DNA from 2 places in the Candidatus Pelagibacter sp. HIMB1542 genome. Region 2 is predicted to be linked to the other one. Evidence: riboswitches for the same ligand, from Rfam matches in the RefSeq annotation. Region 2 holds a riboswitch; the other holds the start of a gene.

Region 1 (4,549 bases), 270 kb from region 2:
CCCAAAAGCTGTTAAAGAGAATACAGGATATACAATTGGTGGAGTGTCACCAGTAGGTCACTTAAAGCAATGTAAAATCTTTATTGATAAAAGTCTAGAGAGATTCCCAGATATATTTGGAGCAGCTGGACATCCAAATGCTGTTTTCAAAATAAATTATAATAAGTTAATTGAAATAACAAACGGATCACCAGAAGATATTATTGAATGAGAGAACCAAAACTAATTGATTATAGTTTATTAACGTTGTTAGCGTTGATTTGGGCATCTGCTTTTTTTAATATTAAAATTGCAACCTATTCATTTGGTCCTGTTACAATTGCATTTCTAAGAGTTTTTTTTGGTTCAATTCCAGTTTTAATACTTTGCTTTTACAAAGAAATTAAAATCGAGGCATTTTCAAAAGATTGGTATTGGTTTGCAATGATTGGATTTATAAATTTAGTAGCTCCATTTTTTTTAATAGCATATGGAGTTAAATCTGTTCAAAGTAACTTAGCAGCAATTTTAATGTCATCAACTTCACTTAGCTCAGTAGTGCTAGGACATTTTTACACCAAAAATGAAAAATTTAATTTAATTAGAACCACAGGAGTTCTAATTGGATTTTCAGGAATAGTTTATTTATTTTCAGATAATTTATTAATTAATGAAAATAACTTTACTTCAGCATTATTAATTTTGTTAGGTGCTACTTGTTATGTAATTGGAGGTCTTTTAACATTAAAAATAAGTAAGAAAAAAAATGAAAATGTAACCAGTTCAATTTTGATTTGGGCTACTATTATATTATTACCTTTAGTATGTTTGATTGAACAACCTTGGAAAACTGTTCCAAGATTAGATTCTACTATTTCAGTTATTTATCTTGGGTTGATATCTACTGGAATTGCTTGGTTATTGAGATTTAGAATTTTAATTAACAATGGTTTAATTTTTCAATCTCAAGTATCTTATTTAATTCCAATATTTGGTACCATTTTAAGTTATATCTTTTTAAAAGAATTGGTTACTACTAAAGTTATAATTTCATTGATAGCAGTTATTATAGGTATCTATTTTGTAAGAAAAGGTACAAAATTTAAATAATGTTTTTTATTGCCTCTATATGTGAAGGCCGAGTTTCACAACATCCTCCAAGAATAGTGGCTCCATTTTCTTTAAATTTTTTTGCAAAAATTGATATTTTTTCAGGATCTAAATCTTTTCTTTGACCTAAAAAACTATTGGGGTTCGATCCATCATTTTCTTTATACTGAGAAGTATAACCACCTGTTGGTTTAGTTGTGATAAATCCATTTAATTTGAAACCAAATGGAACATTAAGTTTTTGAATTTCATCTAAATTATTCTCATAATTTTCAGGCGAAACACATGCTAGAATTACTCCTAGGCAATTTTCAGTAATTATTGAATTAATTTCAGAAATTTTTTCTCCACTTGGTAAAGAGTTTCCTTCAGAAATATGAACCCCAACTAAGTACGGTTTATTAAATTTCTTAATAGCTTCTATTCCACATCTAATTTCTTTGATACTGCTCCAGACATCAAAATAGAAAAAATCTACTGAGGGGTTTAGTAATTCAGCTAATTCCGAATGATCCTTTGTGATTTCTTTTTCACTTCTCTTGTCTTCTTCATATGTCAAATCTTGAGGCGGGAGTCCTCCTGCAATCTTAATGCGTGGATTATTTAATTTAGCTTTTTGTGCAATTTCACAGGCTTTCTGATTTAAGAATTTAAATTGATCTTCTATTCCATTTTCTCTCAATCTTTTTCTTCTCGTTGTAAAAGTTGTAGTTACAATTACATCAGCTCCAGATTTAATAAAATCATTATGAATATTAAGTATTAAGTCGTGGTATTTTTCCTCAATTAAAGCATTTGCACTCCACAAAGTTCCCTTGGGCTCCATACCTCTGGCCAATAATTCTTGACCCATTCCACCATCTAAAATTTTTGTTGTTTTAAAAAAATTTTTATCCATCTTATCCTCACTTTTTTAGTGCTTAAGCTACATGCAGGTGCACAATATAGTTCAACTACCTTGCTAATTAGATCTATTGGGAATTTCCATTTTAGCAGTTTATGCCCGCAATAGGATCAAATCGGCAATTACGTTTATATAATATTATTAAAGTTTGTAAATTATTTATTAAAAATTATTTTAGCATTGAAAGAAAACGATCTTCTTTCTTCTTCAATATTAAAGGGGTAGGCTGTATGCATTAAGTAGTTTGGAAATATTAAAAGATCGCCTGTTTTTGGTATCAAATTAAAAATACTTTTTGAAAGAAAAGCTTTTTGTCCATTTATAAAATCAATTGTTCCATTGGTTTTTATTTTTTTATTTTTAACATTTTTATTTTTTGTCATATGTTTTGGAATTTTTAAATAACCAACACCCGATAAGTCGCCTTCATGATAATGTATAGGATTATACTCATTTTTATATTGGCTAACGACCCACAGGTTTAAAATTCTAATTTCTTTAATTTTTTTAATATGTTCTTTAGTTAGAAAAATTTTAATATTTTTTATTAATTCTTTTTCTAAATTTTTTTTTATAAAACTTTTAGAAATTTGAACTTCTTTTCTAATTTGACTTGCTAATTTTGAACTATAATCATTTGATTTTGAGAAGATTTTTGTATCAACTTCCTTGTTAAGTTTTTCTAAAAATTTTTTAGAAATTTTAGATTTTCCTATTGAAGGTCCAAATGGTTTAAAATTTTTCATGAGAGATTAAATATATCAAAAAATAATTAATTCAACTTAAGCTATAAGTGTTATGCCCATTCTTATAGCAACAAAAATTACTAAGCATGCAGTCATTAGAGCTAATATTTTGTTAGATAGGAATTTTATATTTAAAAAACTTCCAATTTGACCACCAATTAAGACAGCAATAAATAGTGGCCAGTAATTTAAAAATTCGTTAAAGACTATATCCTTTGTTAATTGACCACCTATACCAAAAATTGAATTTACTAAAATAAATAAGGACGCAGTACTTGTTATATGCTTTGGAAATCCTGCTTTCATCAAAAATAAAATAGGACTTAAAAATATCCCACCACCAATTCCAACCAAACCAGATATAAAACCAATTATTGATCCTATTAATATTGATAAAACTAGGGGTATTTTTTTTGTTATAATTTTTTGTTTGTTAAATGATTTGCTTTCAATAAGTAAAAAAACTCCAGCTAATATTAAAATGAAGAAAAGCAAGATTTCAAATAAATTTTTTTCAATAGAGATCGATGCTCCTATAAAAGCAAAAGGTACAGAACCTATTAAATAAGGATAAAGTAAATTAAAATTAATATTCTTTGATTTTAAAAAATTTATAGAATTTCCTGAAACTACAATAATATTACAAATCAAAGCTAAAATTGGAAAAATATAGTAAGGGACATCCCAAATTAAAAGTAGTGCAAGATAAGTAGAGCCACCACCAAATCCTATACTTGAATATAATACTGCAGTTATAAAAAAAAATATTGTAAGTATAATCATTAAAAAAATTTATTTATGATTGTAAATATAGCTTTACTAACTGTAACAGATACAAGAACAATTGATAACGATAAATCTGGTGCGATCTTGGTTGAAAAAATTAAAGAGGCCAATCATCAATTAATTGACAGAAAAATTTGTAAAGACAATAAAGCAGATATAGTTAAAATTCTAAAAGACTGGATTAATCATAAAGATATTGATGTTATCATTACAACTGGTGGCACAGGTTTAACTGGGAGAGATATTACACCCGAAGCTGTTGATGAAATAGCAGATAAACATATTCCAGGATTTGGCGAAGTTTTTAGGACTATTAGTTTAAAAACAGTTGGTACGTCTTCAATTCAATCTAGAGCTTGTGCAGTTCTATCAAATGGTAAATACATATTTGCCTTACCAGGATCCTCAGGCGGAGTAACAGATGCTTGGGACGGTATCCTTAAACATCAATTAGATATTAATCATAAACCTTGTAATTTTGTTGAATTGTTTCCTAGACTAAAAGAGAAATAAAAAAATATCTCATTATTTTTCCAAAACTCACAAGCAATAAAAAAATTAAAAATTTAATTCTCATCGTTCCAGCAATAAAAGTAATAGGGTCACCAATAATTGGTACCCAAGCAAATAACAAAGACCATTTACCATACTTTATAAACCACCTGGATGATCTATCAATTTGTGTGTTAGTAAAAGGAAACCATTTTTTATCTTGAAATTTCAAGAAATAAATTCCTAGAAACCAATTGAAGATAGATCCTAAAATATTTCCAAAACTTGCAAAAAATACTAACAAAAATTTGTTATAAGTTTCTGATAACAGATAAGTTGCTAATATAGCCTCAGATGAAAAAGGAAGTATTGTTGCAGCTAAAAATGAAACAATAAATAGACTTAAATAGGTAAACATTAACTAGAATTGAATAGAAAGTTACTTCTGGTATTTTTCTTTCCATTCAGAGTAGGGCATTCCATAAATATGCTGTCTTGCATCAGGATCAGATATTTCTACTCCTTTTTTTTC
Region 2 (4,549 bases):
CCTTGTATAACACCAAATGCATTATCGGGAGAAAGAGCTGATCCTAAATCTCTTAATAGGGTTACTCTTGCTCTAACTGCAAAAGCAACATTTGCACCTGTTAATTCGGGCACAGCTTTACCCCAAACAACTCCTCCATAACTTGCATCAGGTTCATTAAATAGTGGCTGTCTTTTTGGATCTGCTGTCCAATCAAAATTTCCACCATCTACTAGTGCACCCCCAACTACTGTTCCATGACCTGCTATATATTTTGTTAAAGAATAAACAACCACAGCAGCACCATGTTCAATTGGTTTACAAATTACAGGGGCAGCAGTGTTATCTAAGATTAATGGAATGTTATATTTTCTACCAATATCTGAAACTTCTTTAATTGGAAAAACTCTTAAATATGGATTTGGTAATGTTTCTCCATAAAAAGCTCTAGTTTTATCATCTATTGCTTTTTCAAAGTTTTTTGGATCTGAAGGATCTGCATATCTTACTTCTATACCAAGCTTACTTAAAGTATGCGTAAATAAAGAAACTGTTCCACCATAAAGATCTGTTGAACTAACAATATTATCTCCAGCTTGAGCAACGTTTAATATTGCAAAAGTAGAAGCGGTTTGCCCAGATGCTACAGTTAAACTTGCAAGACCACCTTCAAGCGCAGCGATTCTCTTTTCCAACACATCGTTAGTTGGATTCATTATTCGTGTATAGATGTTTCCAAACTCTTTTAACGCAAATAAATTAGCTGCATGTTCAGTGTTATTAAATTGATACGAGGTTGTTCTATAAATTGGAACTGCTACTGAATTTGTAGCCGGATCACTTCTGTAGTCTCCACCATGTATCGCAATAGTTTCTGGATTATTTCTTTTTGTACTCATTTTTACTCCTTTTTTAGTGCTTTTGCTTTATGCAAGGCGCACAATACAGTTCAAATGCCTACCGATTTAAAATTTTATGAAAATTCCATTTTAGCAGTTTTATGCCCGCAATAGGATCAAATCGGCAAGTGATAAATAGCATATTAGTTATGTTTTACAAGCTAAATATAAAATTGACTTTGAATAATTTAATAGTATTAATCCACGCACAATGACAAAATTTACAAAAAAAGATCAAGTCACATCATATTGGTACGAGATTGACGCAAAAAATGCAGTTGTTGGAAGATTAGCGACTGTTGTATCTAATATTATTAGAGGCAAAAATAAGACTACTTATACACCTCACATGGATGATGGAGATTTTGTTGTAGTAAAAAATATCGAACAAGCAAAATTTACTGGTAAGAAGTTTCAAAACAAAAAGTATTATAGACACACAGGACATCCAGGTGGAATTAAAGTTACCACACCAGAAAAACTTCATGAAAAAAAACCTGGAGAAACTTTGAAATTAGCAGTTAAAAGAATGTTGCCTGGTGGTGTTTTGGGTAGAAAACAACTAACAAAATTAAAAATTTATTCTGGAAGTGAGCATCCTCATGCTGCACAAAACCCAAAAGTTATAGAATTAGATAAACTAAACAATAAAAACATTGCAAGAAATTAATATGGAAAACGTACAATCAAACACAAAAACTCCTAAGTTAAAATTAGATTTTAAAGATAGTAAGTACGCGACAGGTAGAAGAAAAACTTCAATAGCAAAAGTTTGGTTAAAAAAAGGTTCTGGTAAAATTTATGTTAATGGCAAATTATATAATGAATATTTTGCTGATGAAATTCACAAAATGCAAATTACAAGACCTTTTGAAATTATAAATCAAGCTACAGATTATGATGTTAGATGTAGTGTAAAAGGTGGCGGACCTACAGGTCAAGCTGGAGCAATGGTTCATGGTATTTCTAAAGCTTTGGTTCTCTTTGATGAAAATTTAAAAACAACATTGAAAACTGAAAAGCTTACAACCAGAGATTCTAGAGCTGTTGAGAGAAAAAAACCTGGTAGAAGAAAAGCTAGAAGAAGCTTCCAGTTTTCTAAAAGATAATTTTTTTTACAATTTAAACTGCTATAATAAAAAATGCCTAAGCTTAATGCATTAGTTGCCGGATCTACAGGATATATTGGTGTTCAATTAATCAAGTTATTAATTAACCACAAATATATTAATATTAAATATCTATGTGGAAATTCGTCTGTTGGAAAAAATATTTCTTATTATGACAAATCTCTATCAAAAAAAAAATTACCTAAAATTGTAAAATTTAATCCTAAATTATTAAATGGTATTGATGTTGTCTTTACAGCTCTACCAAATGGTGAGGCTCAAGATATAGCAAAAAAACTTAATGATAATATTACTCTAATTGATTTAGCGGCAGATTTTAGATTAAAAAAAGCTAATGATTATTTAAAATGGTATAAACAAAAACATCGAGCTCCAAAACTACAGAAGAAAAGCATTTATTGTTTACCAGAAATAAATCGTGATGAATTAAAAAATCACAATATTATTTCATGTCCAGGATGTTATCCAACATCAATATTATTACCTCTTGTTCCGCTAATTAAAAAAAAATTAGTTAAATTAGACAATATAATTATTGATTCAAAATCTGGATATTCTGGTGCCGGTAGAGGAGTTCATAAAAAATATAAAGACAAGAATTTATACGAATCTTTAAGTGCTTATGGTGTCGGTTTTCATAGACACAATTCTGAAATTCATCAATTTTTAAGTAAATTTACAAATAAAAATTTTCAATTTAGTTTTACTCCACATTTATCTCCAATGTTTAGAGGCATATTAAGTACAATTTATTTAGATTTAGAAAAAAATGTTAATCAATCAAAAATCATCAAAACACTTGAGATGTCTTATAAGGGAGAAAATTTTGTTAAAATATTAGATTCTGATAAACTTTTGAGTACAAATGATGTTATCAATACAAACAATTGCTTTATCACAGTGTGTAAATCAAAATATAAAAACAAAATAATCATTATTTCTGCAATAGATAATTTAATCAAAGGTGGAGCAGGTCAGGCTGTTCAAAATTTAAATAATAAATTTAATTTTCCTGAAAGAACTGCTTTAAAATGAAATATTTGTTAATTATTTTTCTAATTTTTTTATGTAATTGCTCTTTAAATAAAGATTCTCAGTATTGGACAGAACATCCTGCTGAAAATAAAAAAAATCAAAAAAAAATAACTGAAATACTTAAAAAGTCAGACGATATAACAAAAATGACATTAGAAGAATATGAGATTTATATAGATGACTATACTAAAAAAAGTAAATATCCAGATATAAGCAAATGAATAATATAGTGAATGTTGCAATTGTTGGACTTGGTCAAGTTGGTAATTATTTATTTAATGAACTAATTGTTAAAAAAAAAGATATTGAACTTAAAACAGGAAAAAGAGTTCATGTAGTAGCTATTTCTGCAAAAAATATAAATAAAAAAAGAAAATATAAAATTAATAGAAAAATTTTTTACAAAAACCCATTTGAAATTTTTAAAAAAGAAAAAGTTGATATATTATTTGAAGTAATTGGACAATCAGATGGGGTTTCTAAAAAATTAGTTGAAACTGCGTTAAAGAATAAAATCCATGTAATAACTCCAAATAAAGCTTTAATTTCAAAACATGGAAATAATTTAGCAAAACTAGCTGAAAAAAATAATGTCAATTTAGAATTCGAAGCATCTGTTGCTGGCGGGATACCGATATTGAGATCTATTAAAGAGGGATTAGCTACAAATAAATTATCTAAAGTTTATGGAATTTTAAACGGTACTTCAAATTATATATTGTCAGAGATGGAAAATTCTGAGCAAAATTTTGCTGATGTTTTGAAAAAAGCTCAAATGCTTGGATATGCCGAACCAGGAAATCCAAAATTAGATTTAAATGGTTTTGATGCATTTGCAAAAGTGAGAATTTTATCCGCTTTGGCTTTTAATAGTAAAATATCAAATAAAAAATGTTTAATGGAAGGAATAGAAAAGATTGATTTAAAAGATATTAAAATTGCAAATCAATTAGATTTAAGAATTAAACTACTGGGTATCTCTGAACTTAAAAATAATCAACTTTTTGAAACTGTTCATCCATGTCTTGTAAGTAAAAAATCATATATTGGTAATGTAAATGGAGTAATGAATGCTGTAATCCTTAATGGCAAACCAGTAGGAGAAAGTGTATTACAAGGGGAGGGTGCTGGACCAGGTCCCACTTCATCATCTTTATTATCTGACTTATTATCTATTTTAAGAGGAAACATTAAAAAGCCATTTGGTGTAAGTGTAAATAAGCTTAAAACTTTAAAGACTTACAACGTAAATAATTATGTTAATTCTTTATATTTAAGATTTGAAGTTAAAGATAAACCAGGCGTTTTATCTCAAATAACCAATCGTTTAGCTAAATATAAAATTTCTGTCAAAAGATTAATCCAAACCCCAGATAAAAAAAATAATAAAGCTACCATCGTAATAGTTACTCATAAAACCACAGAATTAAATTGTAATAGCTGTTTATCTATATTTAAAAAAAATAAGAATATCTTAAAATCACCTACGTTAATTAGATTGCTTGA

Evidence for each region. Region 2 has a riboswitch for S-adenosylmethionine ahead of ACTTBI_RS02485 (O-acetylhomoserine aminocarboxypropyltransferase/cysteine synthase family protein). Riboswitches for the same ligand answer to the same signal wherever they lie in the genome.
Region 1: it holds a riboswitch for S-adenosylmethionine, as region 2 does, so the genes downstream of both, ACTTBI_RS04030 (homocysteine S-methyltransferase family protein) here and ACTTBI_RS02485 (O-acetylhomoserine aminocarboxypropyltransferase/cysteine synthase family protein) in region 2, are expected to answer to the same signal.

What each region holds. Positions count from the first base shown of each region.
Region 1 is NZ_JBNAJB010000001.1:728,137-732,685, reverse strand. Features, by position in the region: gene ACTTBI_RS04040 (YbaK/EbsC family protein) at 1-211, shown strand, start outside; gene ACTTBI_RS04035 (DMT family transporter) at 208-1,089, shown strand; gene ACTTBI_RS04030 (homocysteine S-methyltransferase family protein) at 1,082-1,987, opposite strand; SAM riboswitch class V at 1,995-2,057, opposite strand; gene ACTTBI_RS04025 (putative 2OG-Fe(II) oxygenase) at 2,149-2,739, opposite strand; gene ACTTBI_RS04020 (sulfite exporter TauE/SafE family protein) at 2,776-3,522, opposite strand; gene ACTTBI_RS04015 (molybdenum cofactor synthesis domain-containing protein) at 3,538-4,038, shown strand; gene ACTTBI_RS04010 (YqaA family protein) at 4,019-4,435, opposite strand; gene ACTTBI_RS04005 (DUF1244 domain-containing protein) at 4,457-4,549, opposite strand, start outside.
Region 2 is NZ_JBNAJB010000001.1:456,994-461,542, forward strand. Features, by position in the region: gene ACTTBI_RS02485 (O-acetylhomoserine aminocarboxypropyltransferase/cysteine synthase family protein) at 1-878, opposite strand, end outside; SAM riboswitch class V at 881-947, opposite strand; gene rplM (50S ribosomal protein L13) at 1,090-1,548, shown strand; gene rpsI (30S ribosomal protein S9) at 1,550-1,987, shown strand; gene argC (N-acetyl-gamma-glutamyl-phosphate reductase) at 2,021-3,043, shown strand; gene ACTTBI_RS02505 (hypothetical protein) at 3,040-3,264, shown strand; gene ACTTBI_RS02510 (homoserine dehydrogenase) at 3,261-4,549, shown strand, end outside.